Regions from separate parts of the Pseudocitrobacter sp. 73 genome, predicted to be linked through region 1. Evidence: predicted binding sites of a transcription regulator. Region 1 holds the regulator's gene; each other region holds the start of a gene.
What was found. The regulator LexA, encoded in region 1, represses DNA repair genes until DNA is damaged. The targets are predictions, from matches to a motif close to TNCTGTATGTACATACAGNA.
Positions count from the first base shown of each region.

Region 2: dinG (ATP-dependent DNA helicase DinG) is a predicted target of LexA. The motif match lies at 2,320-2,339, and genes of this name have one in related genera.
Region 3: dinB (DNA polymerase IV) is a predicted target of LexA. The motif match lies at 9,092-9,111, and genes of this name have one in related genera.

Region 1 is NZ_VTZO01000003.1:41,138-51,118, forward strand. Features, by position in the region: gene malE (maltose/maltodextrin ABC transporter substrate-binding protein MalE) at 1-179, opposite strand, end outside; gene malK (maltose/maltodextrin ABC transporter ATP-binding protein MalK) at 552-1,661, shown strand; gene F0Q32_RS02130 (maltoporin) at 1,737-3,080, shown strand; gene malM (maltose operon protein MalM) at 3,193-4,134, shown strand; gene ubiC (chorismate lyase) at 4,323-4,817, shown strand; gene ubiA (4-hydroxybenzoate octaprenyltransferase) at 4,830-5,702, shown strand; gene plsB (glycerol-3-phosphate 1-O-acyltransferase PlsB) at 5,806-8,247, opposite strand; gene F0Q32_RS02155 (diacylglycerol kinase) at 8,378-8,746, shown strand; gene lexA (transcriptional repressor LexA) at 8,856-9,464, shown strand; gene dinF (MATE family efflux transporter DinF) at 9,532-9,981, shown strand, end outside.
Region 2 is NZ_VTZO01000020.1:282,327-292,307, forward strand. Features, by position in the region: gene cecR (transcriptional regulator CecR) at 1-552, opposite strand, end outside; gene rhlE (ATP-dependent RNA helicase RhlE) at 813-2,204, shown strand; gene dinG (ATP-dependent DNA helicase DinG) at 2,354-4,498, shown strand; gene ybiB (DNA-binding protein YbiB) at 4,530-5,492, shown strand; gene ybiJ (DUF1471 family protein YbiJ) at 5,630-5,890, opposite strand; gene F0Q32_RS20205 (DksA/TraR family C4-type zinc finger protein) at 6,174-6,440, opposite strand; gene ybiX (PKHD-type hydroxylase YbiX) at 6,510-7,187, opposite strand; gene F0Q32_RS20215 (catecholate siderophore receptor Fiu) at 7,252-9,540, opposite strand; gene mcbA (DUF1471 family periplasmic protein McbA) at 9,854-9,981, opposite strand, start outside.
Region 3 is NZ_VTZO01000033.1:13,754-23,734, forward strand. Features, by position in the region: gene fadE (acyl-CoA dehydrogenase FadE) at 1-2, opposite strand, end outside; gene lpcA (D-sedoheptulose 7-phosphate isomerase) at 243-824, shown strand; gene F0Q32_RS23475 (class II glutamine amidotransferase) at 867-1,634, shown strand; gene dpaA (peptidoglycan meso-diaminopimelic acid protein amidase) at 1,605-2,345, opposite strand; gene F0Q32_RS23490 (Na(+)-translocating NADH-quinone reductase subunit A) at 2,894-4,237, shown strand; gene F0Q32_RS23495 (NADH:ubiquinone reductase (Na(+)-transporting) subunit B) at 4,241-5,479, shown strand; gene F0Q32_RS23500 (Na(+)-translocating NADH-quinone reductase subunit C) at 5,472-6,266, shown strand; gene F0Q32_RS23505 (NADH:ubiquinone reductase (Na(+)-transporting) subunit D) at 6,259-6,897, shown strand; gene nqrE (NADH:ubiquinone reductase (Na(+)-transporting) subunit E) at 6,901-7,497, shown strand; gene nqrF (NADH:ubiquinone reductase (Na(+)-transporting) subunit F) at 7,510-8,733, shown strand; gene nqrM ((Na+)-NQR maturation NqrM) at 8,736-8,951, shown strand; gene dinB (DNA polymerase IV) at 9,129-9,981, shown strand, end outside.

The DNA of each region.
Region 1 (9,981 bases):
TTAATGCCGGTGTCTTTCTCGAATTTTTTACCTACCTCGGCGAGGCCGTTATAGCCTTTATCGCCGTTGATCCAGATAACCAGTTTTCCTTCTTCGATTTTCGCGAGGGCTGAGGCGGAAAACATCATCGTGGTCAGAGCAGACAGCGCGAGGATGCGAGCGCCAGTTTTAATTTTCATATATCCCGTCCTTTTTGGTGATGTACTCGTGGATACACAGAGGTGGTTTTTACGTTGTTGAGTCTCCTTTTTTAGCAACCTCTTTCCATCCTCCCTTCCTCTACGCCCCGAGGGGTGTTTATGTGATCTCTGTTACATAAATCAGAGTTATGAGTCCTGGCGCACACAAAAAACGCCCCGTTTTTGCAGGCCAGGTCACGATTTTCCCTGTAGCCCCTAACCCCCGGTGGCAGAGGGCGTTTTCTCATCCTCCCGCCTCCTCCCCCATAAAAAACAGGGGGGGTGGAGGATTCGCGACAACAAGGGATACCCCATAGTTCAATCCATCTTGAATGTTTCTGTTAGTGACGGGTTGTAACAAGGGAGAAGGCGATGGCAAACGTACAACTGCGAAATGTAACGAAAGCCTGGGGCGACGTGGTGGTATCGAAAGATATCAACCTGGATATCCAGGAAGGGGAGTTCGTGGTGTTTGTTGGGCCGTCGGGCTGTGGCAAATCTACACTGCTTCGCATGATCGCCGGGCTTGAGACTATCACCAGCGGCGACCTCTATATCGGGGAAACCCGGATGAACGAAATCCCGCCTGCGGAACGCGGTGTGGGCATGGTGTTCCAGTCCTATGCGCTGTACCCGCATCTCTCCGTCGCCGAGAACATGTCCTTCGGTCTGAAACTGGCGGGCGCGAAAAAAGAAGTCATTAACCAGCGTGTGAATCAGGTTGCCGAAGTATTGCAGCTGGCGCACCTGTTAGAGCGCAAACCAAAAGCGCTTTCCGGTGGTCAGCGTCAACGCGTGGCGATTGGCCGTACGCTGGTGGCGGAACCGAATGTGTTCCTGCTCGATGAACCGCTGTCCAACCTGGATGCCGCGCTGCGCGTGCAGATGCGTATTGAAATTTCCCGCCTGCACAAACGTCTGGGCCGCACGATGATTTACGTCACCCACGATCAGGTTGAAGCGATGACGCTCGCCGACAAAATCGTGGTGCTGGATGCAGGCCGCGTCGCGCAGGTCGGCAAGCCGCTTGAACTCTATCACTACCCGGCCGACCGCTTCGTCGCGGGCTTTATCGGCTCGCCGAAGATGAACTTCCTGCCGGTCAAAGTCACCGCTACGGCGATTGACCAGGTGCAGGTTGAGCTGCCAAACCGTCAACAGGTCTGGCTGCCGGTAGAAAGTAACAATGTGCAGGTCGGCGCCAACATGTCACTGGGTATTCGCCCTGAACATCTGCTGCCCAGCGACATCGCGGATGTCACCCTCGAAGGCGAAGTCCACGTTGTGGAACAGCTTGGTCACGAAACGCAAATTCATATCCAGATCCCCGCCATCCATCAGAACCTGGTCTATCGCCAGAATGATGTGGTGTTAGTAGAAGAGGGAGCCACATTCGCTATTGGCTTGCCGCCAGAGCGCTGCCACCTGTTCCGTGAGGATGGCACCGCATGTCGTCGGTTGCATAAAGAGCCCGGCGTTTGATTCCCATAACAAAGGCACAAAACCCGGCTACAAGGGTTCGTGTTTCAAAGAAAAGCAATGATCTCAGGAGATAGAATGATGATTACTCTGCGCAAACTTCCACTGGCAGTCGCCGTTGCGGCAGGCGTTATGTCTGTTCAGGCACTGGCAGTTGATTTCCACGGCTACGCGCGTTCCGGTATTGGCTGGACTGGCAGCGGCGGTGAACAACAGTGTTTCCAGGCAACAGGTGCACAAAGTAAGTACCGTCTCGGTAACGAATGTGAAACCTATGCGGAACTGAAGCTGGGCCAGGAAGTCTGGAAAGAAGGTGATAAGAGTTTCTACTTTGACACCAACGTGGCGTACTCCGTTGCTCAACAGAATGACTGGGAAGGTACTGACCCGGCATTCCGTGAAGCCAACGTGCAGGGTAAAAACCTGATTGAATGGCTGCCAGGTTCCACCATCTGGGCCGGTAAGCGTTTCTATCAGCGTCATGACGTTCACATGATCGACTTCTACTACTGGGATATTTCTGGTCCTGGTGCGGGTCTTGAAAACATTGATGTAGGTTTCGGTAAATTATCTTTGGCCGCAACCCGTTCTTCTGAAACTGGCGGTTCTTCATCTTTCGCAAGTAACAGTATTTATGATTACACCACGCGTACTGCGAACGATGTGTTCGACGTCCGCTTAGCGCAAATGGAAGTCAACCCAGGTGGTACGCTGGAATTAGGTGTTGATTACGGCCGCGCAAACCCACGTGACAACTATCGCCTGGTTGATGATGCATCTAAAGATGGCTGGATGTTCACCGCTGAACATACCCAGAGCATGCTGAAAGGCTATAACAAATTTGTTGTTCAGTACGCGACTGACGCGATGACGGCTCAGGGCAAAGGCTTATCTCAGGGTGCTGGTGTGGGCATTGATGAAAACACTGGCTTCGCTTATGACATCAATAATAATGGTAGCTTGTTACGTATCCTCGACCATGGTGCAATCTCTCTTGGAGAGCGTTGGGATCTGATGTATGTCGCGATGTATCAGGATATCGATTGGGATAACAACAACGGTACCAAATGGTGGACCGTCGGTATCCGTCCAATGTTCAAGTGGACGCCAATTATGAGCACCTTGCTGGAAGTTGGCTATGACAACGTGAAATCTCAGAACGTTGACGAAACAAATAACCAGTACAAAATCACTCTTGCACAGCAGTGGCAGGCAGGCGACAGCATTTGGTCCCGCCCGGCTATCCGTGTCTTCGCAACCTATGCGAAGTGGGATGAGAAGTGGGGTTATGACTACACTGGTAACCCAGCCACTAACACGAACTACGGTACCGCAGTTAATAAAGGCTTTAACGGCGGCTCATTCGGTCGTGGCGACAACGATGAATGGTCTTTCGGCGCACAGATGGAAATCTGGTGGTAATACTCGTTTAACCCGATGTAATGCCTGAAAAGAGGGGCGCAAGCCCCTCTCTCTTTACGCGCAGCGCGCTATTGCCTGGCGAGCGCTGAGCTCTGTATCTGAGGTAATAACAATGAAAATGAAGAAAAGTCTCATCGCCCTCGGCCTCTGCGCAGGTCTTATGGCAAGCGTACCGGCAGTCACTTTTGCAGATGTAAATTACGTGCCGCAGAACACCTCTGCCGCGCCAACCATTCCGACCGCTGCGTTACAGCAACTGACCTGGACGCCGGTGGATCAATCTAAAGTCCAGACCACAACGCTCTCCACGGCTGGCCAGAGCCTGAATGTGCCTGGTATCAGCGGCCCGGTTGCGGCCTACAGTGTGCCGGCCAACATTGGTGAACTCACGCTCACGCTGAGCAGTGAAGTCAATAAACAAACCAGCGTCTTTGCACCGAACGTTCTGATTCTGGATCAGAACATGACGCCATCAGCGTTCTTCCCGTCAAGCTACTTCACCTATCAGGAACCGGGCGTCATGAGCGCTGACCGTCTTGAAGGTGAAATGCGTCTGACGCCTGCGCTGGGCCAACAGAAACTGTATGTGCTGGTGTTCACCACCGAGCAGGATCTGCAAAAAACCACCCAATTACTGGATCCGGCGAAGTCCTACGCCAAAGGCGTCGGTAACGCGATTCCTGATATCCCGGACCCGATTGCCCGTCATATCACCGATGGCACGTTGAAGCTGAAAGTGAAAACCAATAGTACCTCCAGCGTTCTGGTTGGCCCACTGTTTGGCTCTTCCGGCCCGGCACCTGTCACGGTGGGTAACACCGCTGCACCGACTTACGCCGCACCTGCCGCCGTAGCCGCCGCACCTGCGCCAGCACCGGCGAAGAAAAGTGAACCGATGCTGAACGATACCGAATCGTACTTCAACAAAGCCATAAAGCAGGCGGTTGCGAGTGGTGATGTGGATAAAGCGTTGAAACTGCTGGATGAAGCTGAGCGCCTCGGTTCTACCTCTGCGAGATCCACCTTTATCAGCGCTGTAAAAGGCAAGGGGTAATGACATCCCCACAGTGCTGATGTTTAGGCTATGCCTTTCGGTGCGCCCCTCGGGGCGCACTTTTTTTCTGTTGTGCGACATGCTGTTGCATAACTGTTGCGTCAATGATCGTATTTAGCCATTACTGCACTCCCGCCCGCCCCATTCTGCGATACAATAGCCGCACATTATGTACTGGAGAGTCAGGCATGACGCATCCCGCACTGACGCAACTGCGTGCGCTAAACTATTTTGACGCAATCCCCTCGCTCGACGCTGAACAACTCGACTGGCTGTTGCTGGAAGATTCCATGACCAAACGCTTTGAACAATATGGTGTGGTCAGCGTCACACTGATTGACGAAGGGTTTGTCACCCGCGATGCTATAGCGGAAGAGTTACCCTTGTTGCCCGACGAGCAACGCTACTGGCTACGAGAAATATTGCTGTGTGTGGACGGCGTGCCCTGGCTTGCCGGGCGCACAGTAGTGCCGGAATCGACTTTAAGTGGCCCGGAACTGGCGCTGCAACAGCTTGGCAAGACGCCGCTGGGTCGTTACCTGTTTACGTCTTCCATGCTCACGCGTGATTTTATTGAGATAGGTTGCCATGCAGATCTCTGGGGGCGTCGTTCCCGCCTCCGGTTGAGTGGGAAACCACTGCTCCTGACCGAGCTGTTTCTGCCTGCATCGCCGTTGTACTAAGAGGAAGAGAAAATGGAGAGGAGTCTGACGCAGAATAAGCTGCTGGCCTTTCATCGCCTGATGCGTACCGACAAGCCGATTGGTGCGCTGTTGCTACTGTGGCCGACCTTGTGGGCGTTATGGGTTGCCGCGCCCGGCGTACCGCCGTTGTGGATTCTGGCGGTATTTGTCGCGGGTGTCTGGCTGATGCGCGCCGCCGGTTGCGTGGTGAATGACTATGCTGACCGTAAATTTGATGGTCATGTAAAACGCACCGCCAATCGCCCGTTACCGAGCGGTGCGGTGACGGAAAAAGAAGCGCGAACCCTGTTTGCCGTGCTGGTGCTGCTGTCGTTCCTGCTGGTGCTGACGCTTAATACCATGACCATTCTGCTCTCCGTCGCCGGGCTGGCGCTGGCGTGGGTTTATCCGTTTATGAAGCGTTATACCCATCTGCCGCAGGTGGTATTGGGCGCGGCGTTCGGCTGGTCGATCCCCATGGCATTTGCCGCCGTCAGTGAATCGCTGCCGCTGAGCTGCTGGTTGATGCTGCTGGCGAATATTCTGTGGGCTGTGGCGTACGATACGCAGTATGCGATGGTTGACCGCGACGATGACGTGAAAATTGGCGTGAAATCAACAGCAATTCTGTTTGGTCAATACGATCGCTTAATCATCGGTATTTTGCAGGTGGGCGTGCTGGTATTAATGGCGGCGATTGGTTACCTGAACGGGCTTAACTGGGAATTCTACTGGTCAATCTTCATTGCGGGCGCGCTGTTCGCGTACCAGCAAAAGCTGATTCAACACCGTGAACGCGCGGCCTGTTTCCAGGCGTTTATGAACAATAACTACGTTGGGCTGGTATTGTTTATCGGTCTGGCGATGAGTTACTGGCACTTTTAAAAAGGAAAAAAGCCGGATTTTATCCGGCTTTTTTTATGGCGGGGGCGCTGCGCTTGCCCGCCCTACAAGTTCCGAACCCGTAGGCCTGATAAGCGAAGCGCCATCAGGCGTCTTTCGGCGCCGGTTCTTCGTCCTGCGTCACACTCTCAATCGTCAAACGCACGTCCGGGGTGATGAGGTTCGCCATCATCTGGTACACCTTCATCGTCTCTTCCGGCTCGGCGTCACCGCTGTCGCTGATATAACCTTCATCACGCAGCGTCAGCACCAGCGAGGAGAACACCGCCTTGTCAAAGAACTCCGGCGAGTTAATGCCGTGCAGCACCGACAAACGTTGTGCCACGGTACGGCTCTCTTTCTCCAGCGTACTACGGTTCATCGAGGGGTTGGCGCTCAGCAGCCAGAACGTTATGGCATAACGTTGCAGCGTTTCACGCGCGCCTGCGGCCAGCAGTTGCAGGGTGCGGGAATGCGACGGATTGATGTGCAGTTCATCGCCCTGACGGGTGATCAGCGCCTGGCGTTCCATCTCATCAACCAGGGTATCAATCACCGACGCCAGCTCTGATTTTTCCCAGCGCAGGAACAGCTCAGCTTTCAGCATCGGGTAGATCACTTCAACCATGTTCTGCACATCCGCGCGAGAAACATGGCGATGCTGGGTCATGATGGTCGCCAGCAGCGACGGCATGATCAGCATATGGGCGATGTTGTTGCGGTAGTAAGTCATCAGCACCGCCTGCTCGCGCGGCAGAATGATGATATCGCCGATGGTGTCTTTCTCGACTTCGAACTTGTTCATCTGCAGCGCGTGGTCGATAAGCTCACTGGCCGTCACGTTTGGCGTGGTGGCATCCGGCGAATACGGCGCATTGCGCAGCAGCGACAGGTAACAATCCAGCTGTTGAGTCAACTGCTCACGTGTCAGAGAACGCTGACGAGATGCCAGCAGCGCGGTACAGCACAGGTTCATGGCGTTTGCCGCACCAGCGTTGTTAATGCGCACCATCAGTTCGGCGGCGATACCGTTCACCGTAGGCGTCAGCCAGGCCGGACGAATGGCTTCGATAGGATCGATAGACTCACGCCACTCCGGTACGTGATGGTTCAGGTAGTTCATCAGCGGAATTGGCTCACCGAAGTTCACGTAGCCCTGACCCAGGTTACGCAGCTTGCTCAGGCCTTTGAGCATCTGCGGCAGGCTCTCTTTCTCTTTGGTCGCGCCACGCAGCTCTTTTGCGTACGTGCCCACTTCCATCACGTGCTCGTAACCGATGTAAATCGGCACCAGTGTGATAGGACGTGTACCGCCGCGCAGCATCGCCTGAATGGTCATCGACAGGGTACCGGTTTTCGGGTCCAGCAGGCGGCCAGTACGGGAACGTCCACCTTCCACAAAGTATTCAACGGAATAACCACGGCTGAACAGCTCGCCGAGATATTCGCGGAACACGGTGGAGTAGAGTTTGTTGCCCTTAAAGGTACGGCGAATAAAGAACGCGCCCAGGCGACGGAAAATCGGGCCAGCGGGCCAGAAGTTCAGGTTGATACCGGCAGCAATGTGCGGCGGCACCAGCCCCTGGTGATAGAGCACGTAGGAGAGCAGCAGGTAGTCCATATGGCTACGGTGACACGGCACATACACAATCTCGTGGCCGTCATGCGCCAGCTGGCGAACGCGCTCAGCGTTGTGCACGTTGATACCCTGATAGAGACGGTTCCAGGTGAAGCCCAGAATACGGTCCGTCAGTCGAATCATCTCGTAGGAGAAGTTGGCGGCAATCTCTTCCATCAGCGCGATGGCGTTTTGCTGCGCTTTCTCATGAGAGATTTTTTTGCTGCGTGCTTCATCTTCAACGGCTTTGGCAATCGCACGCGAGGCGAGCAGCTTGTTGAAGAGATCCTGACGCGCTGGCAGGCGAGGGCCTACCGCGGCCAGACGCTGGCGAGCGAAGTGCATACGCGCCACGCGCGCCAGTTTTTGCGCGATAATTTTATCGGTACCGTGTTCATCGGCCATGCGGCGCAGAGAGACGGACGGTGAGAAACGCACAAAGCTGTCGCGGCCAAGCCAGGAGACGGCAAAGAATTTCTGAATGCCGTTCAGCATGCGCAGAGGCGGGTTCACCTCGCCTTTTTCACGCCCCGGACGACGACCAAACATCACCGATACCGGTACCATCTGCACGTCCAGATTCGGATTGCTGCGGTGCAGATCAAGATAGTCGTGGAACAGCTTGATAGACTCTTCTTTCGGCGTGTAATAGGTAAACACGCGCGGGCCGCCATGGATAAACACATAGCGGGGCAGTAAGGTGCCGTCGATCTCCAGCGGCTCAAGCGGGTCTGGGAGATCGTGCGCCAGGCACTGGGCGCGCAAGGTCAGTAAGTCGGCCTTAGAGTTATAAGGCAGGACGTACATGATTGGGCGCGAGGTATCGAGCCCCAATTCCTGGGCAGGCTCTGCCGGAATAGACTTGCTTTTTACCAGTATGCTTAATGGTAAATTCAGTAATTTGTAGTAAATTCGTGGCCAACCGGACATAAACGATGTAAAGCCTCTGGTTAATCATGCAAATGCGCGGCAAGAATATCAGAAAGTCAGCAGGATTTCTGTTCTACCGCCGATAACAGCTACTGTCATTGATGCGTATAACGCTAAAAGGTTCTATTTGATGGCCAATAATACCACTGGACTCACCCGAATTATCAAAGCGGCTGGTTATTCCTGGAAAGGTTTTCGCGCGGCGTGGATAAACGAAGCCGCGTTCCGTCAGGAAGGGGTCGCCTCGGTTGTGGCCATTATCATTGCTTGCTGGCTGGACGTTGACGCCATTACCCGCGTCCTGCTGATTAGCTCCGTCCTTCTGGTGATGATAGTGGAAATTCTCAATAGTGCGCTGGAAGCCGTGGTTGACCGCATTGGTTCGGAGTATCACGAACTCTCGGGGCGCGCGAAAGACATGGGGTCCGCGGCGGTATTGCTGGCGATTTTCGTTGCGGTGATGACCTGGGCCGTTCTGTTGTGGTCACATTTCCATTAAGGCTCGCAGAATCTGCGAAAACTCCTGAATTTTGTGTGTTTTGCGGTTCCAAAATAGCCATTGACTGTATATACTCACAGCATAACTGTATATACACCCAGGGGGCGGAATGAAAGCGTTAACGACCAGGCAGCAAGAGGTGTTTGATCTCATTCGAGATCATATCGGCCAAACGGGCATGCCGCCGACACGTGCGGAAATTGCTCAGCGCCTGGGGTTCCGTTCCCCGAATGCGGCGGAAGAGCATCTGAAAGCACTGGCGCGTAAAGGCGTCATTGAAATTGTTTCGGGTGCCTCGCGTGGCATTCGTCTGCTGGTTGAAGAAGAAACCGGCCTCCCTCTGATTGGCCGCGTCGCCGCAGGTGAACCGCTGCTGGCACAACAGCACATTGAAGGTCACTATCAGGTCGATCCTTCACTGTTCAAACCAAACGCTGACTTCCTGCTGCGGGTTAGCGGCATGTCGATGAAAGATATCGGTATTATGGACGGTGACCTGCTCGCGGTGCACAAAACCCAGGACGTGCGTAACGGCCAGGTGGTTGTCGCGCGTATCGACGAAGAAGTGACGGTAAAACGCCTGAAAAAACAGGGCAACGTCGTCGAACTGTTGCCTGAAAACAGCGAATTCTCTCCGATTGTTGTCGATCTTCGCCGTCAGAACTTCTCTATTGAAGGGCTGGCCGTTGGCGTGATCCGCAACGGCGAATGGCTGTAATCCTCTCCCAATAACAACGGCGCTTATGCGCCGTTGTCCGTTCTCTTATCTGTTCAGGTTCCTAACCATGTCGCTCTTCACGGCTGCCGACAAGGCATTATGGCGTCTCGCCCTCCCCATGATTTTCTCCAATATCACGGTTCCCTTACTGGGGCTGGTGGATACGGCGGTAATTGGTCATCTGGATAGCGCGGTCTATCTCGGCGGCGTGGCGATTGGCGCAACGGCAACCAGCTTCCTGTTTATGCTGCTGCTCTTTTTACGTATGAGTACCACCGGCTTAACTGCGCAGGCCTTCGGCGCGAAAGATCCCCTTCGGCTTGCCCGTGCGCTGGTGCAACCGCTGCTGCTGGCGCTGGGGGCAGGGTTACTTATCGTACTGTTCAAAGGTCCGCTGATTAATCTGGCGCTCACCGTTGTCGGCGGCAGCGATGCGGTGCTGGAGCAGGCGCGGCGCTTCCTTGAAATTCGCTGGTTAAGCGCGCCCGCCTCGCTGGCCAACCTGGTGTTGCTGGGC
Region 2 (9,981 bases), on a different contig from region 1:
CTCGCGCCCCAGGCGGAACGCGAGGATTTCACCGAGCAAGGCGTGCGTGTGTAGTATGGTTTGCGTGTCGTGCGGATCGCGCCCGGTGTACGCGGCAATCAGATGCGTAAGGTGCGTATGCATCGGGGCAATTACCCGTTCGTGGATATGTTGATAGGCGGCGGTGGGCGAGAACTGTTCACGTGAAATAAACTTACTGAGGTTGACCGTATCGTCCTGAGTCAGCAGCAGAATCATGTTCTTGCAGGCACGCAAAATCAGTTCATGAATGGCGGCTTTATCGGACTCCGGCTGGGCGAAAAGCGCTTCGGCGGCCTCTACGTGCGGGCGGAAGTTTTCACCGATAAAATCAGCAATCCACTGGGCGCAGGCGAGGTATAAGTCGTCCTTTGAGCCGAAGTAGTAGGTTATCGCCGCAATGTTCTGCCCGGCCTGCGCCGCGATATCACGGGTGGTGGCATGCAGCCCATACTCGCCAAACTGCGCGAGTGCGGCGGCGATGAGCTGGCTTTTGGCCTGTTCGCCTTTGGTAGTGATGGGAGTCGTATTCATCGCGTCACAGAAAATTAATCAATCGATTGATTAACATTATGTCCAAATTTTGAGCTTGTCCAGTTGCATACGCAAAAAACGGCGAAAACACAGAATATTCACCGCCCCGCAGGCCGCCTGGCTGGAGAGATATTTTATGCGCCAGGTCACAAAAGCTGCTACACTCCGGCCCTTCATGACATTGTGGTTTTTGTCATTATCTGGTTTGTAATCCCCTCGAAAACTACACCGCTTGCGGTCGGGGTGGGTGTGGAGTAATTATGTCTTTTGATTCACTGGGGCTTAGCCCTGAAATTTTGCGTGCCATTGTTGAGCTTGGCTATCGCGAACCCACCCCCATTCAGCAGCAAGCAATTCCTGCGGTATTACAGGGCCGTGACCTGATGGCCAGCGCCCAAACCGGCACCGGTAAAACGGCAGGCTTTACGCTGCCGCTGTTGCAGCATCTGATTACCACTCAACCGCATGCTAAGGGCCGTCGCCCGGTACGCGCGCTGATCCTCACGCCAACCCGTGAACTCGCCGCGCAAATTGGCGAAAACGTGCGTGAATACAGCCAGTATCTGAACATTCGTTCGTTGGTTGTGTTCGGCGGTGTGAGCATTAACCCGCAGATGATGAAACTGCGCGGTGGCGTTGATGTGCTGGTGGCGACGCCGGGCCGTCTGTTAGACCTGGAACATCAAAATGCGGTAAAACTCGACAGTATTGAAATTCTGGTGCTGGACGAAGCGGATCGTATGCTTGATATGGGCTTTATCCACGATATTCGCCGCGTACTGGCAAAACTGCCGGCCAAGCGTCAAAACCTGCTGTTCTCCGCCACATTCTCTGATGACATTAAAGCGCTGGCGGAAAAACTGCTGCATAACCCGTTGGAAATTGAAGTCGCGCGCCGCAACACCGCCTCTGAGCAGGTAACGCAGCATGTGCATTTCGTTGATAAGAAACGTAAACGGGAATTGCTGTCACAGATGATTGGCCAGGGCGACTGGCGTCAGGTGCTGGTCTTTACCCGTACCAAACACGGCGCAAACCACCTGGCAGAACAACTGAACAAAGACGGTATCCGCAGTGCGGCTATTCACGGTAACAAATCTCAGGGTGCACGTACGCGTGCGCTGGCTGATTTTAAATCCGGCGATATCCGCGTGCTGGTGGCAACCGACATCGCCGCGCGTGGTCTGGATATCGAAGAACTGCCGCACGTGGTGAACTACGAGCTGCCAAACGTACCGGAAGATTACGTGCACCGTATTGGCCGTACTGGCCGTGCGGCGGCAACCGGTGAAGCGCTGTCGCTGGTTTGTGTTGATGAACACAAACTGCTGCGTGATATAGAAAAACTGCTGAAAAAAGAGATCCCGCGTATTGCTCTGCCGGGTTATGAGCCAGATCCGTCCATCAAAGCAGAACCGATCCAGAATGGTCGTCAGCAGCGTGGCGGCAACGGCGGTGGTCGCGGACAGGGCGGTCGCCCGCAAGGTCAGGGCCAGAGCCAGGGCCGTGGGCAGCAGCAGCAACGCCGCAGCGAAGGCGGCGCGCCGAAGACTGACGCCAAACCGAAACAATCCCGCCGCATTGGCGATGCCAAACCGGCAGGCGAACAGCAGCGTCGCCGTCGCCCGCGTAAACCGTCTGCCGCACAATAACGGTTTACGCATTGCAGGGCGGATGAGCGAAGCACCTCCGCCGTGAAGCAAATTTCTGAAGCCTGGCCGCAAGCCAGGCTTTATTTTTTGCTGCCCGCGTAAGAAAGTGCCACAATAGTGGCTGTTTATACAGTATTTCAGGTTTTCTCATGGCATTGACCGCTGCGCTGAAAGCGCAAATCGCCGCCTGGTATAAGGCGCTTCAGGAACAGATCCCGGACTTTATTCCCCGCGCGCCGCAGCGGCAGATGATTGCTGATGTGGCAAAAACGCTCGCCGGGGAAGAGGGGCGGCATCTGGCTATCGAAGCGCCGACCGGCGTCGGGAAAACCCTTTCTTATCTCATTCCCGGCATAGCGATTGCCCGGGAAGAGCAAAAAACGCTGGTGGTCAGCACTGCCAACGTCGCGTTGCAGGATCAGATCTACAGTAAAGATCTCCCGCTGCTGCGCAAAATTATCCCCGATCTTAAGTTTACCGCCGCCTTTGGGCGCGGGCGCTACGTTTGCCCGCGTAACCTCAACGGGTTGGCGAGTACCGAGCCCAATCAGCAGGATCTGCTCGCGTTTCTGGATGACGACCTTACGCCGAACAATCAGGAAGAGCAGAAGCGTTGCGCGAAACTGAAGGCCGACCTCGACAGCTATAAATGGGATGGCCTGCGCGATCACACGGATATCGCGATTAACGATGATTTGTGGCGACGTCTGAGCACCGATAAAGCAAGCTGCCTGAACCGCAACTGCCTCTACTATCGCGAGTGCCCGTTTTTCGTCGCGCGGCGCGAGATCCAGGAAGCGGAAGTAGTGGTCGCTAACCATGCGCTGGTCATGGCCGCGATGGAAAGCGAAGCGGTGCTGCCGGAGCCAAAAAACCTGCTGCTGGTGCTGGATGAAGGCCATCATCTGCCGGATGTCGCACGCGATGCGCTGGAGATGAGCGCGGAAATCACTGCGCCCTGGTATCGCCTGCAACTCGATCTTTTCGTCAAGCTGGTGGCGACCTGCATGGAGCAGTTTCGCCCGAAAACCACGCCGCCGCTGGCTATCCCGGAGCGTTTGACCGCTCACTGTGAAGAACTTTACGAGTTGATTGCCTCACTCAATAACATTCTGAATTTATATCTTCCGGCGACCCAGGAAGCGGAACACCGCTTTGCGATGGGCGAGCTACCGGAGGAGATCATGGAAATTGTCCAGCGGCTGGCAAAACTTACCGAGATGCTGCGTGGGCTGGCGGAACTGTTTTTAAACGATCTCAGCGAGAAAACTGGTTCGCACGATATCGTGCGTTTGCATCGCGTTATCCTGCAAATGAACCGTGCATTGGGCATGTTTGAGTCGCAAAGCAAGCTCTGGCGTCTGGCGTCGCTGGCGCAGGCATCCGGCGCGCCGGTCTCTAAATGGGCGACACGCGACACGCGTGATGGTCAGATGCATCTGTGGTTTAACTGCGTGGGCATTCGCGTCAGCGATCAGCTGGAACGCCTGCTCTGGCGCAGCGTGCCGCACATTGTGGTGACATCCGCGACGCTGCGGTCGCTCAATAGCTTCTCGCGTTTGCAGGAGATGAGCGGGCTGAAAGAGAAAGCGGGCGACCGCTTTGTGGCGCTCGATTCGCCGTTTAATCACGTTGAGCAGGGCAAAATCGTGATTCCGCAAATGCGCTACGAGCCGTTGATGGAAAACGAAGAGCTGCACATTGCGGAAATGGCGGCCTATTTCCGTGAGGCGCTGGAAAGTAAAAAACATAAAGGCATGCTGGTGCTGTTCGCCAGCAACCGCGCGATGCAGCGTTTTCTTGAGCATGTGACCGATTTGCGTCTTTTGCTGTTGGTGCAGGGCGACCAACCGCGTTATCGGCTGGTGGAACTGCACCGTAAACGCGTCGAAAATGGCGAGCGCAGCGTGCTGGTCGGGCTACAATCATTTGCAGAAGGGCTCGATTTAAAAGGTGAGCTGCTCAGCCAGGTGCATATTCATAAAATCGCCTTCCCGCCCATCGATAGCCCGGTGGTGATTACCGAAGGCGAATGGCTGAAAAGCCTGAACCGTTATCCGTTTGAAGTGCAAAGCCTGCCCAGCGCGTCGTTTAACCTGATTCAACAGGTAGGGCGTCTCATACGTAGCCACGGTTGTTGGGGCGAAGTGGTGATTTACGACAAGCGCCTGTTGACCAAAAACTACGGCCAGCGTCTGTTAAATGCGCTACCGGTATTTCCTATTGAGCAACCTCCGGTGCCCGATGTTAAAGTAAAAAGCAAAGCTAAAACGACTCGTCGCAAAAAACGCTAATCGGCACGCGATACCGGACAAGGAGCATCTGATGGATTTACGCAATGTGATTAAAGAGATTGGCCGGGGTAAAAACCATGCCCGTGACCTCGATCAGGACACCGCCCGCAGTCTCTATACCCATATGCTCAATGGTGATGTGCCCGATCTCGAAATGGGCGGCATCCTGATTGCGCTGCGCATTAAAGGGGAAGGTGAGGCAGAGATGCTGGGCTTCTATGAGGCGATGCAGCAGCACACCCTGCGCCTTAAGCCGCCGGTGGGTAAACCAATGCCGATTGTTATCCCCAGCTATAACGGTGCGCGAAAACAGGCCAACCTGACGCCGCTGTTGGCGATACTGCTGCACAAAATTGGCTTTCCGGTAGTGGTACACGGGGTGAGCGAAGACCCGACCCGGGTTATCAGTGAAACCATTTTTGAACTGCTGGGCATTGAACCTACGCGCCATGCCGGGCAGGCGCAGGCTAAACTTGATGGCCATCAGCCGGTGTATATCCCGGTTGGCGCGCTGTGTCCGTCGCTGGAAAAACAGCTTTCTATGCGCTGGCGGATGGGCGTGCGTAACAGTTCGCATACGCTGGCGAAGCTGGCCACGCCGTTTGCCGAAGATGCCGCGCTGCGTTTATCGAGCGTTTCACATCCGGAATATGTAGGGAAGGTTGCGAAGTTCTTCTCGGATATCGGGGGGCGTGGGCTGCTGATGCACGGTACAGAAGGTGAAGTGTATGCTAACCCGCAGCGTTGCCCGCAAATTACGCTGATCGATGCGCAAGGCACGCGGGTTGTGAGCGAACGGCAAACGGAAACAGCAAATGAAGCCTTGCCTGAAGGAAAAGATCCGGAAGTGACCGCCCGCTGGATTGAGCGCTGCGTGGCAGGAAGCGAGCCGGTGCCGCAATCGCTGAAAATCCAGATGGCATGTTGCCTGCTGGCGGCAGGGGAAGTGGCATCGCTGGACGCGGGGCTGGCGAAGGTGGCGGAGTCCTACTAATCGCCGGAAAAAAGGCAAAAAAACCCGGCGTGGCATGCCGGGCGTCAAAAAGGGTATCAACAAGTTCAATGAGGGTTACAACAGCCGCCAGTGGGTTAAGCTGGCGGGGTACAACTTTAGGCAGTTAATTCTTTCGGTTATTTGTAGATAACCGCAGTACCGCTAACTTTGTTGTTGGTGTTAGCAGAGGTGATGCTGTAAGCAGATGCCCCAGCCGCTTCTGCTTTCGCAGCCAGTTTTGCTTCCAGACCATCCAGAGTTGATGCGCCTTCCGCAGAAACAACACCAATTTTATTCATGTTCTGAGCCTGAGTAGCACTTACCGCTTCAGCAGCGAAAGCACCAAAGGACAGAGTAGACAGGGCAATAGCAGCAACAGCATATTTGATAGTTTTCATTTTCAATCTCTCGCAGGTTATTTGTTAGGGGACGATGTTCTGTCGATGTGATGAGTATCACGTTTTATTGCGAAAGAATAAATCGAAGAGAATTGATAACCTTCATCAATAATTTTGAATAAGTATTAATTTACTGATTATTAATAAATTATTTTCGCTATGAATGGTTTCGGAGGGGGATAATAACCTGCTCGATGATTTAAGGCACTTTTTGCTACTTATTTAGCCGAAAAAGGTGGTCGTAAAGATAACCGTTTGCGCTGTATTTTCAGGTAGAGAACTGTCAACGAAGCTGGCTATCTTTCGATCCTCTGCGATTATATCCTGCAAATGTAGAGTTGTGTAAATCTTTCTCCTGCTGGCAGTTCACGCACAGCTGGACACCCGGAATAGCCTGCCGACGCGCCTCTGGAATCGGTTCCCCACATTCTTCACAAAATTTGGCGCTTTCGCCCTTCGGAAGACCACTTCTTGCCCGCGCCACCGCATCTTCAATGGTGCTGTCGATTTGATCCTGCACGGCACCGTCGTTTGCCCAACCTGAAGCCATTGTCCACCTCCTGATTATTTATTGAGCTAATTATACTCAATATGGGGGCGTCTCGCGTACAGACAAGGCCTAAATCTCAGACCACTCGCGCAGCAGGTTGTGATAAAGATTGAGCAACGACAGCACTTCTTCTGATTCACCGTGGCGGGATTTCAGCGTCTGAATGTTGCGGTCGAGGTCGAACAGCATCGCCCTGCGCTTATCGTCGCGAATCATCGACTGGATCCACATAAATGACGCGATGCGCACACCGCGCGTGACGGGGGTTACGCAGTGCAGGCTGCTGGAGGGGTAGAGCACCAGGTCGCCCGCCGGGAGCTTCACGTTGTGCTTGCCGTAGGTATCGTTGACCACCAGTTCACCACCGTCATAGCTTTCCGGGGCGCTCAAAAAAAGCGTGGCGGAGAGGTCGGTACGCATCCAGCCGCTTTGCGGGTGACTGCGCACCGCACCATCAACGTGAAAGCCATAGGTTTCTTGCTGCTGGTAGCGGTTAAACAGCGGGGTGGAGAGCGTTTTGGGGAGAGCGGCGGCGAAGAAGAGTGAGTGCTGATTCAGTGCGGCCAGAACTCGCGCCTGAAGCGTGGCGTAGAGCGGGCTCTGGGTGTCTATTTGCTGGTTGTTTTTCACCTGCGCACCCTGTGCGCCAACCGTTGCACGACCGTCAATCCAGGTCGCACGGTTGAGGTCCTCTGCCATCTGGTGAAGTTCATCGGCGGTCAGTACGCCGGGAATGTGGTACATCATGATGAGGGTCTCCTTGCCTGGAGCGCTGCGCTTATCAGAGAAGCGCAGCGCTCCCGCAATGTAATTAGAAATGCACGTTTGCCGTTAACAGGAACGTTCTCGGCTCGCCTGGATGGTAACGGTAGCCGCTCTTGTTAATCGAGGCGACATAATCCGTATCAAACAGGTTGTAGACGTTCAGCTGCAAATCGAGATTGCTGTTGATGCGATAGCCCAGCTTGGCATCTGCGACCCAGTAGCCTTCGGTGTAGGACGGCGTACCGACGGCACCATCGCTGCCACGGTGCATGCTGCCCACGTAGCGCGCGCCTGCGCCTACGGAGATATCACTTGTTGCCTGATACTGCGTCCACAGGGTAAACGCGTGTTCTGGCGTGTAAGGCAGGGCCGAACTTCCGTCCTGCGCTACGTTTGCGCCTTCCTGAATCGAGGCTTTTTGCTGGGTGTAACCGCCAATGACCTGCCACTCCGGGGTGATGTTACCCGCTACAGACAACTCATAGCCTTCAACGCGTTTTTTTCCATACTGCGAATAGGTACCGTCGTCATTCGCAGCGACTTCATTTTCGATATCGGTGCGGAACAGCGCGGCGGTCAGCAGCAGGCGCTTATCAAACAGCTCCCACTTGGTACCCACCTCACTTGTTTTCGCTTTTTGCGGTTTAAAGTCGGTGCGGTTGGCGCTGTTGCCCGTGCCGCCCTGTGCCAGCGCGAAATTACTGCCGCCCGGAGGCTGCTGGGAAATCGCGTAGTTGACATAGATATTGCCCTGTTCGGTCAGGTGATAGAGCGCACCGGCTTTCCAGTTCACCAGATTGCCGGATTTCGCCGTATCAATGGTTTTGATCGGTGAACCTTTCGGTGTACCGGTCGGACAGGCCAACGCACCACGGCCAGAACCGCCGCAGGCCGTCGAACTGTCATATTCGGTGCGGTAATTATCCAGACGGATGCCACCGTTCAGTTCAAAATCATGGGTGATTTGCAGCGTATCAAAGGCATAGATACCAAAGGTATCGGTCTGGCCATTGGCGTTCGCGCCGTTACGGTGCAGGCTGCCGACGTTGATATTGCTGTTCGGGCTGTAGATATTCACCGGCGGCGCGGTAATCGCCTTCACGCCGTAATTGGTTTGCGTCTCGCGGGTGAACTCTACGCCAGTGCTGATATCGTGACCGACCGCACCGGTATAAAACTTCGAGGTCAGGTTGGTCTGGTTGGTGAGGATCTTGTTGCTCACGTCTTTGGTGTTCGGCGTACGGGTCCAGGTCCAGCTTCCCACGTTGTTCGGGTCCGGCGTGGCGATATTGTTGGCGCCGCCCATTACCGCCGTCATCAGGTAATCCTGCTTCACGCGTGACCAGCGGGTGGTATTGCGAATTGTCGTGGTGTCACTGAAATCATGCTCGAAGCGCATGGTGGCAGTGTCGGTAGTGGAATCGTCGTAATCGGAATCCGTCCCGTAGAAGTTGCTGGTGTTCACCTTACCGGAACCGTTGAGGGCGGAGGTGGCCGCATTGGGCGCAGAGTAGCCCGGCAGACCGATAGTCGGGATACCGCCATCCGGGGTGTTGTGCTGGGTAACGTGCAGGTAGTTCAGGTAAAGCCGATTTTCCGTCCCTAATCCGAAGGCCACGGAGGGCGCAACGCCATAGCGTTCGTTCTGGACTTTATCGCGACCCGCGTCGTGGGTTTTCTCGCCCATCACGTTCAGACGCACGGCGGAGGTTTCACCGATTGCTTCGTTAATATCAAGTGTGCCGCGACGGAACCACGCACTGCCGATGCTGGCAGAGGCGTCGATCCCGGAGTCCAGGCGCGGCTGCTTGCTGATCATATTGATTGAACCGGTTGGCGCGCTGCGACCATAGTCGCTGCCCGAAGGCCCTTTGATCACTTCAACCTGCTCAGTGTTGAACGTATCGCGCGAGACGCTGCCGATATCACGCACCCCATCAACGTAAATACTGTTTGAAGTATCCGCACCGCGCATATAAATGGCGTCACCCGTCGATGAACTACCGTTTTCCCCGGCGAAGAACGCGCCTACCCCCGGCACGTTTTTCAGCGCATCGGTCAGGTTATTGACGCCCTGATCTTTTAACACCTGGTCGGAAATCACGGTAACGGTACGTGTCGTATCCGCAATCGGCCGTCTGAATTTCGGGTCGGCGGATTTTTGTGGCGCGTAGAGGGAAGGGGCCTGCGCCTCCACCACCAACGTATCGCCGGGTTTTTGATCTTTACTGTCTGCGGCAGCGGCCTGACCAACCGGGGTTAAGCCGATACACAGGCCTGTAAAGAAGGTGAGCGAACTAAAGCTGTTGAACGGTAAATTGCGATTATTATCCATATTAATGAGCGTCTTATAATTTTTTACGAGCTGTTTTTACGATGACAACAGGGCACTTCTTTGCTCTGGTCACGGCAGGTTTTACAAATACGTTTGATAATGATTGTGAGAAGCATTATCAAACGCGTAACTTTCTAACACTCATTTATGGAAAAATAAATACAATAATTTACATTTGCTCCTTTTTTTATACATAAGGCGCAGATTACGAGGGGATTTTCTCCTGCCAGCAGAAAAAAACAGCGTAAAGCGGGGAAAAATAGAACTGCCCGATGCGGGCGCTATCGGGCAGGGGAGTGGATGTGTGAAGCCATTATTTATAAATGGTCGCTGTGCCAAACATCTTGTTATTGCCACTCGCGGATTCCACGACAAAACCTTTTGCCCCCTCTCTCTGCGCTTTTTCCGCGAGTTTTGCTTCCAGATCGTCAAGCGAGCTGG
Region 3 (9,981 bases), on a different contig from region 1:
ATAGAGAAATGCTCCCTGTCTTGTAGGAGGTCTGACCACTTGTGATAGTATTGTTCTAGTTGATGTCATTTCTTTTAGCAATGTGATTACAAAATAATTACAACTCAGCTCACATTGTTGCCGCTTTCATAGGCACCAAAAATCAAAAGCCATCGGGAAGTGGTGGGCTTTAGCTTCTCGCTGCTGATGCTATCCGGTACACTGTGAAAAAGTTATTTCACCCATACTGAAGGATTATCCTCATGTACCAGGATCTTATTCGTAACGAACTGAACGAAGCGGCAGAAACGCTGGCTAACTTCCTGAAAGATGAAGCCAATATCCACGCGATTCAGCGTGCAGCGGTGCTGCTGGCCGACAGCTTCAAAGCGGGTGGTAAAGTGTTATCTTGCGGTAACGGTGGTTCCCACTGTGACGCGATGCACTTTGCTGAAGAGCTAACGGGCCGCTATCGCGAGAACCGTCCGGGCTATCCGGCGATTGCGATTTCCGATGTCAGCCACCTCTCATGCGTGAGCAATGATTTCGGTTATGAATATGTCTTCTCTCGTTACGTCGAATCCGTTGGCCGCGCAGGTGACGTCCTGCTGGGGATCTCCACGTCAGGCAACTCCGGTAACGTGATCAAAGCGATTGAAGCAGCGCGTGCGCAGGGGATGAAAGTGATCACCCTGACCGGTAAAGACGGCGGCAAAATGGCGGGCTCTGCGGATATCGAAATTCGCGTGCCGCACTTTGGCTATGCCGATCGCGTTCAGGAAATTCACATTAAAGTGATCCATATCCTGATTATGCTGATCGAAAAAGAGATGGTTAAAGCGTAAGAACGACGGGGCTTCGGCCCCGATTAGCGGTGGGGGTGTAGAATGTGTGAACTGCTCGGGATGAGCGCAAATGTGCCAACCGATATCTGCTTCAGTTTTACCGGGCTGGTTCAGCGCGGTGGCGGCACCGGCCCGCATAAAGATGGCTGGGGAATCACCTTTTACGAAGGCAAAGGGTGTCGCACATTCAAAGATCCCCACCCAAGCTACCAGTCACCGATTGCCAAACTGGTGCAGGAATATCCGATAAAATCCTGTTCGGTGGTGGCGCATATCCGTCAGGCTAATCGTGGCAACGTGGCGCTGGAAAACACCCATCCGTTTACCCGAGAGCTGTGGGGACGCAACTGGACCTACGCCCACAACGGCCAACTTGACGGTTATAAATCGCTGGAAACCGGCAACTTCCGCCCGGTCGGCGAAACCGACAGTGAAAAAGCTTTTTGCTGGCTGCTGCACAAGCTCACCGAACGCTATCCGCGCACGCCGGGCAATATGCCTGCAGTATTTAAATACATTGCGACGCTCGCCGCACAATTGCGCGAAAAGGGCGTATTCAACATGCTATTGTCCGATGGACGCTATGTGATGGCGTTCTGCTCCACCAACCTGTTTTGGATCACCCGGCGGGCGCCATTTGGTGTAGCGACACTGTTGGATCAGGACGTGGAAATTGATTTTCAGCAGGAGACGACCGCCAACGACGTGGTCACAGTGATTGCGACCCAGCCGCTGACGGGGAACGAAACCTGGCAAAAGATTATGCCAGGCGAATGGCGATTATTTTGCCTCGGGGAGCGTGTAATTTGATGCCAGCTGCGGCTGTACCACTTCGTGGCTCAGCGGCTTGCTGACGACATAGCGCCCGTCAACCACAGAAACGATAGGCGGCTTATGCGTCTGCTGGAAGTAGTCATACCCCGGCTTCAGCTGCTGCCAGAAATCTTTATAGGTTGAGTATTTATGACGTTCCATATTGGCATCGTTCATGCGGAACGGATAAATGCTCACCTGCACGCTCTGCTGGCCGAAGACTAACGCCCCAGTCACAAACTGGAAAATCTCATCAATACCGGAATCGGTCATCGCGTAGCAACCCACCGACACGCATGCGCCGTGGATCATTAAATATTTCCCTTCATAACCGTGTGCGCGGTCATAAGCATTAGGGAAACCGATGTTAATGGCTTTGTAGAAGCGGCTGTCCGGTTTGAGCTGGCTGCGCTGTACGGAGTAAAACCCTTCCGGACTTTTGAAGTCACCCTGGCGACGTTTCGGGCCCAGGCCGCCGGAGTAATTACAGATGCGGTAGCTATCAAGGAGTTGATATGTCTCGCCCATTTTGACGTACAGGTCAAGTGCGCGTTCTTCTTTGAAGATCTGAACGTAAACCGGTGAACCCATTAACTGTTGCTTATATTCTTTACTGACCGGCGTCATCGGGCTGTTGCTGCTCAGCAACCCGGCAAATGACATGCACGGCATGAGAAGCATCGCAATGAAAAATGCGATTTTGCGCATACTACGTGTTCCTTGATAAACAAAAACCACATGCCAGGAAGGCAAGAGAGAGACAAAATCAGAGTTATCTGTCTTTAGAGACGCTCACATTAGCATCACAGCATTTTTTCGCAAGAGGGGGATTATGGAGTTTACATTTAAGTTTTCATCCTCCCGCTAAAAACAGCGCATAACACGCCTCAATATCAACAGATTGCGTACCCAAACCACGCCTGGTAAGCGATGCGCGCTCAGGCAAAAATATCGATGCTTTGCGTAATAGCTCGCATTTTAGCGCCGAATTCAGCGGAACTGCTGCCGGGCGCGGTAATATAGTGTTAAGATTCATTAACGTTATCATTCTGGGGAAAATATGCCTTTTCTATATGGCTATCCTGTCTGATTCGTTCCTCAACGTCTGACAGACACCCTCAGGTGGTGGAAGTGTAAGAAAGGATGCGTTTCTCTCCTCATCGCCCATCATGGAATGATTCGGGGTTAATACCGTCACTCCTTTCTTTATGTATCGTTAATCACAACGCTGGCCTTAACGGATACCTGCTAACAGTATGATTAAAATAACAAAGGGTCTCGATATTCCCCTTGCGGGCGTACCCGAACAACAACGCATCGATAATGTCCCGGTGACGCGCGTCGCGGTAAAAGGCGACGATTATGTCGGCCTGCGTCCGTCAATGGCCGTGCAGGAAGGCGATCGCGTACTGAAAGGGCAACTGCTTTTCGACGATAAAAAAATCCCCGGCGTGCGCTTCACTGCGCCAGCCAGCGGCATCGTCAGCGCCATTCATCGCGGTGAGCGCCGTGTACTTCAGTCCGTCATCATTGATATCGACGGCGATGACGCCGTTACATTTCCCCATTTTGCCGCCGATGAGTTGGCAACGCTGCCGCGCGAAACCGTTGAAGCACAACTGATTGAGTCCGGTTTATGGACTGCAATGCGTACCCGTCCTTTCAGCAAATCGCCAGTGCCGGGCACGCAGCCAGCAGCGATTTTTGTCACCGCGATGGACACCAATCCTCTGGCCGCCGATCCGCAGCCGATCATTCTTGCCCAGCGTGAAGCATTCGACGCGGGCCTGACGCTGCTCACGCGCCTCACCGACGGTAAAGTGCACGTCTGCCAGGCGAGCGGCGGCAAGCTCGGCGGCCATCCGTGTGGGCAGGTGACGTTTAATCAGTTTACCGGGCCGCATCCCGCGGGGTTAGTGGGTACGCACATTCACTTCCTTGAGCCGGTAAGCCTCGAAAAACAGGTCTGGCACCTGAACTATCAGGACGTAATCGCTATTGGCAAACTCTTCCTCGATGGTGAGTTGTGGGTGGAGCGTGTGATAGCGCTCGGCGGGCCGCAGGTGAAACAGCCGCGCCTGCTGCGTACGCGTCTGGGCGCCTCGCTGGAGGAACTCACGCAGGGCGAACTGCTGGAAGGCGAGAACCGCGTGTTATCCGGTTCCGTACTCAACGGCAGCCAGGCAGTTGGCCCGCAGGCATTCCTGGGGCGTTTTCATTTGCAGGTGAGCGTGCTGAAAGAAGGGCGCGAAAAAGAGCTGCTTGGCTGGGTTGCGCCAGGCCGCGACAAATTTTCCATCACCCGTACTACGCTCGGTCACTTCCTGAAGCGCAAACTCTTTAACCTCTCCACCGATACCCACGGCGGCGCACGCGCGATGGTGCCGATTGGCAACTATGAGCGCGTCATGCCGCTGGATATTTTGCCGACGATGCTGCTGCGTGACCTGCTGGCGGGCGATTCCGACAGCGCGCAGGCGCTGGGCTGCCTGGAGCTGGATGAAGAAGACCTGGCGCTTTGTACCTACGTCTGTCCTGGGAAATATGAATATGGCCCGGTGCTGCGCAGCGTGTTAACCCAAATTGAGCAGGAAGGATAAGTGATGGGCCTGAAGCATCTGGTCGAAAAACTTGAGCCGCACTTCACCCACGGCGGCAAGCTGGAAAAATATTATCCCCTGTACGAGGCGGCAGCGACGCTGCTGTATACGCCGGGGCAGGTAACGAAAGGCGCGGCGCACGTACGCGACGCCATCGACCTCAAACGCATGATGATTCTGGTCTGGTTTGCGGTCTTCCCGGCAATGTTCTGGGGAATGTACAGCGTCGGTCTGCAAACCATCCCGGCGCTGCATAAACTGTATGGCGCGGAACAGCTTCAGCAGGTGATTGCTGCAAACTGGCACTACAGCCTGGCGCAGGCGTTGGGCGTAAGTTTCGCACCAGACGCCGGCTGGCTCAGCATGATGACGCTGGGCGCGGTCTTCTTTGTACCGATCTACGCTACCGTATTCCTGGTCGGTGGTTTCTGGGAAGTGCTGTTCGCAATTATTCGCAAGCATGAAGTCAACGAAGGCTTCTTTGTCACATCCATTCTGTTTGCGCTGATCGTCCCGCCCACCATGCCACTCTGGCAGGCGGCGCTGGGCATCTCTTTCGGCGTGGTGATCGCCAAAGAGATCTTCGGCGGCACCGGGCGCAACTTCCTCAACCCGGCACTGGCCGGGCGCGCGTTCCTGTTCTTTGCCTACCCGGCGCAAATCTCCGGCGACCTGGTGTGGACGGCGGCGGACGGTTTCTCTGGCGCGACGCCGCTTTCCCAGTGGGCAAGCCACGGCGGGGAAACGTTGGTCAACGTGGCGACCGGGCAGCCGGTAACGTGGATGGACGCCTTCCTCGGCAACATTCCCGGTTCAATTGGTGAAGTCTCGACGCTGATGATTTTGCTCGGCGGAGCCATCATCATCTACGGGCGTGTGGCCTCCTGGCGCATTGTCGCCGGGGTGATGCTCGGCATGATCGCCAGCGCCACGCTGTTTAACGTTGTGGGTTCCGACACTAACCCGATGTTTGCCATGCCGTGGTACTGGCATTTGGTGCTCGGCGGTTTCGCGTTTGGCATGATGTTTATGGCGACTGATCCCGTCTCGGCGTCATTTACCGATAAAGGGAAGTGGTGCTATGGCGCGTTGATTGGCGTGATGTGCGTACTTATTCGCGTGGTAAACCCGGCTTATCCGGAAGGAATGATGCTGGCGATTCTGTTCGCCAACCTCTTTGCGCCGCTGTTTGACTACCTGGTGGTGCAGGCCAACATTAAGCGGAGGAAGTCGCGTGGCTGAAGTGAAAAGTAACGATAGCATCGGCAAAACGCTGCTGGTGGTGCTGGTGCTCTGCCTGGTCTGTTCAATCGTGGTGGCGGGTTCGGCGGTAGGATTGAAATCCCGCCAGCAGGAACAGCGCGCGCTCGATAAACAGCGCAATATTCTCGCCGTCGCCGGGCTGATGCAGCAAGGCATGTCGACGGACGATGTGGCCGATATTTTTAGTGAACGCATCACCCCGCGCCTGCTGGATTTGAAAACTGGCAACCTGCTCGACAGCGACCCGGCGTCATTCAACCAGGCGCTGGCGCTAAAAGATCCGGAGCAAAGCATCCAGCTCGATGCCCATGATGATCCGGCGGGCATTAAGCGTCGCAGCAACGTGGTTGAAATCTATCTGGTTAAAGACGCCCAACAAAAGGTACAAGAAATTGTGCTGCCGGTTTACGGCAACGGGCTGTGGTCGATGATGTACGCGTTTGTCGCGCTGGATACAGATGGCCGCACGGTCAAAGGCATCACCTATTATGACCAGGGCGAAACCCCGGGGCTGGGTGGTGAAATCGAAAACCCGAACTGGCGCGCGCAGTTTATCGGTAAAAAAGTGGTCGATGACAGCGGCAAACCGGCGCTGAAAGTGGTGAAAGGCGGGGCCCGTCAGGGTGATGAATACGCGGTGGATGGCCTTTCCGGCGCCACGTTAACCGCTAATGGCGTACAGCATAGTTTTGATTTCTGGATGGGCGACCTCGGTTTTGGCCCGTTCCTGAAACAGGTTCGTGAAGGAGTGCTGAATAATGGCTGAACAGGGCGATATGAAAGAAGTGAAGCGCGTACTGGTGGGGCCGTTGATTGCCAACAACCCGATAGCGCTTCAGGTCCTCGGCGTCTGCTCGGCGCTGGCGGTGACCACTAAACTGGAAACCGCATTCGTGATGACGATTGCGGTGACGCTGGTCACGGCGTTTTCCAGCATGTTTATCTCGATGATCCGCCACCATATTCCAAACAGTGTGCGCATCATCGTGCAGATGGCGATCATCGCTTCGCTGGTGATCGTCGTCGATCAGCTGCTGCGCGCCTTCGCTTATGAGATCTCAAAACAGCTCTCGGTCTTCGTCGGCCTGATCATCACCAACTGCATCGTGATGGGGCGCGCGGAAGCGTACGCCATGAAAGCGCCGCCGCTGGCGAGCTTTATGGACGGCATCGGTAACGGCCTGGGATATGGCGCGATTCTGATGATTGTTGGCTTCCTGCGCGAGCTTATCGGCAGTGGCAAACTGTTTGGCATCACTATTTTGCAAACGGTGCAAAACGGAGGTTGGTATCAGCCAAACGGCCTGTTCCTGCTGGCACCGAGCGCCTTTTTCATCATCGGCCTGCTTATCTGGGCGCTTCGCACCTGGAAGCCAGAACAGCAGGAGAAGGAGTAACCGATGGCTCACTATATTAGCCTCTTTGTCCGTGCCGTCTTTATTGAAAACATGGCGCTGGCGTTCTTCCTCGGCATGTGTACGTTCCTTGCGGTATCGAAAAAAGTCTCGACCGCGTTTGGCCTTGGCGTTGCCGTTACGCTGGTGCTGGGCATTTCCGTTCCGGCGAACAACCTCGTCTACAATCTGGTACTGCGCGATGGGGCGTTGATGGATGGCGTGGATCTCAGTTTCCTGAGTTTCATCACCTTTATTGGCGTGATAGCGGCACTGGTGCAAATTCTGGAGATGATCCTCGATAAATACTTCCCGGCGCTGTATACCGCGTTGGGGATCTTCCTGCCACTTATTACCGTGAACTGCGCCATCTTTGGTGGCGTATCGTTTATGGTTCAGCGCGACTATAACTTTGGCGAATCTATCGTCTACGGTTTCGGCTCCGGTATTGGCTGGATGCTGGCAATTGTCGCCATGGCCGGGCTGCGCGAAAAAATGAAATATTCAAACGTCCCTGCGGGTTTGCAGGGCTTAGGGATCACCTTTATCACCACTGGTTTGATGGCGCTTGGCTTTATGTCGTTCTCCGGCGTGCAGCTATAAGGGGCGAAGAAAATGGAAATTATACTTGGCGTGGCCATGTTCACCCTGATCGTACTGGCGCTGTCGGTGCTTATCCTGTTTGCCAAATCGAAGCTGGTGAACTCGGGCGATGTGGTGATTGAAATCAACAACGAAGCCGACCGACAGATCCGTACGCCAGCGGGTGATAAACTGCTGAATACGCTCTCCAGCAACGGGATTTTCGTCTCGTCCGCGTGCGGTGGCGGCGGCTCCTGTGGCCAGTGTCGCGTCAAAATTAAAGAGGGTGGCGGTGACATCCTGCCGACTGAACTGGCGCATATCACCAAACGCGAAGCCAAAGAGGGCTGCCGTCTGGCGTGTCAGGTCGCGGTGAAGCAGGACATGAAAATTGAACTGCCGGATGAGATCTTTGGTGTTAAAAAATGGGAATGCGAGGTTATCTCTAACGATAACAAAGCGACGTTTATCAAAGAGCTGAAGCTGGCGATCCCGGCAGGCGAGGTCGTACCGTTCCGCGCGGGGGGCTATATTCAGATTGAATGCCCAGCGCATAAAGTGGCTTACGCCGATTTTGACGTGCCTGATGAGTACCGTGCCGACTGGGATAAATTCAATCTTTTCCGTTATGTTTCTGAGGTAAAAGAACCGACGGTGCGCGCCTACTCCATGGCGAACTATCCGGAGGAGAAGGGCATCATCATGCTCAACGTGCGCATTGCCACGCCGCCGCCAAGCGTGCCGGATGCCCCACCGGGGATTATGTCCTCTTACATCTGGTCGCTGAAAGCGGGCGATAAAGTGACGATTTCCGGGCCGTTTGGCGAGTTCTTTGCTAAAGACACGGATGCCGAAATGGTCTTTATCGGCGGCGGCGCGGGGATGGCGCCGATGCGCTCGCACATTTTTGACCAGCTTAAACGCCTGCACAGCAAGCGGAAAATCAGCTTCTGGTACGGTGCGCGTTCCCTGCGTGAAATGTTCTATCAGGATGAATTCGAACAGCTGGCGCGTGACAACCCGAACTTCACCTTCCACATCGCGCTTTCGGACGCGCTGCCGGAAGACAACTGGACGGGTTACACGGGCTTTATCCATAATGTTCTGTATGAGAACTATCTGCGCGACCATCCGGCCCCGGAAGATTGTGAGTTCTATATGTGTGGGCCGCCGATGATGAACGCGGCTGTCATCAAAATGCTCAAAGACCTGGGCGTGGAAGATGAAAACATCATGCTCGATGATTTTGGAGGCTGATGATGCTTACGGTATTTCTGGCGACGTTTGCGATTTTCGCGCTGGTGATCCTCGGGATGTCACTGGGGTATATCATCAAGCGTAAAAGCATCCAGGGCAGCTGTGGCGGTATTACCTCGCTCGGGCTGGAAAAAGTCTGCGACTGCCCGGAGCCCTGTGATGCGCGCAAAAAGCGCATGGCGCGCGAAGCGTTGCAACAGCAGAAGAGGATTTTGTAAACCCCCGCAAGCTGCGTGCATTAATGCCCGGTGGCGCTTCGCTTACCGGGCCTACCTATCACTCGAGCAGTAGGCCGGATCAGGCGTAGCCGCCATCCGGCAATGCAGACCGTTTTCTCTCTTCTCACGCCCTCTAATTATACTGTATACTTGTCCAGTAACGTCCGGGGGCTATGTATGCGCAAAATTATCCACGTCGATATGGACTGCTTCTTCGCAGCGGTAGAGATGCGCGATAATCCTGCGCTGTGCGACATCCCCATCGCCATTGGTGGCAGCCGTGAACGACGTGGCGTCATCAGTACCGCCAACTACCCGGCGCGTAAATTCGGCGTACGTAGCGCCATGCCCACCGGCATGGCGCTTAAGCTTTGCCCGCACCTCACGCTTTTACCCGGCCGTTTTGACGCCTACAAAGAAGCCTCTGAGCACATCCGCGAAATCTTCTCTCGCTATACTTCGCTGATTGAACCCTTGTCGCTCGATGAAGCCTATCTCGACGTCAGCGACAGCGTGCACTGCCACGGTTCTGCCACGCTGATTGCGCAGGAAATTCGGCAGACTATCTTCAACGAATTACAGCTCACGGCTTCCGCAGGTGTCGCCCCGGTGAAATTTCTCGCCAAAATTGCCTCCGATCTTAATAAACCCAACGGCCAGTTTGTTCTCACGCCCACTGACGTTCCCGCGTTCCTGAAAACGTTGCCGCTGGAAAAAATCCCCGGCGTCGGCAAAGTATCCGCCGCGAAGCTCGAAAGCATGGGGCTGAAAACCTGCGAAGACGTGCAGAAAAGCGACCTTGCCATGCTGTTAAAGAGCTTTGGTAAATTTGGCCGCGTACTGTGGGAGCGCAGTCAGGGCATTGATGAACGCGCCATCAATAACGAACGGCTGCGCAAATCGATCGGTGTAGAACGTACGCTGGCGGAAGACATCCACGACTGGTCAGCGTGTGAAGCGATTATTGAACGTCTCTACCCGGAGCTGGAGCGTCGGCTGGCGAAGGTCAAACCCGACCTGCTGATTGCCC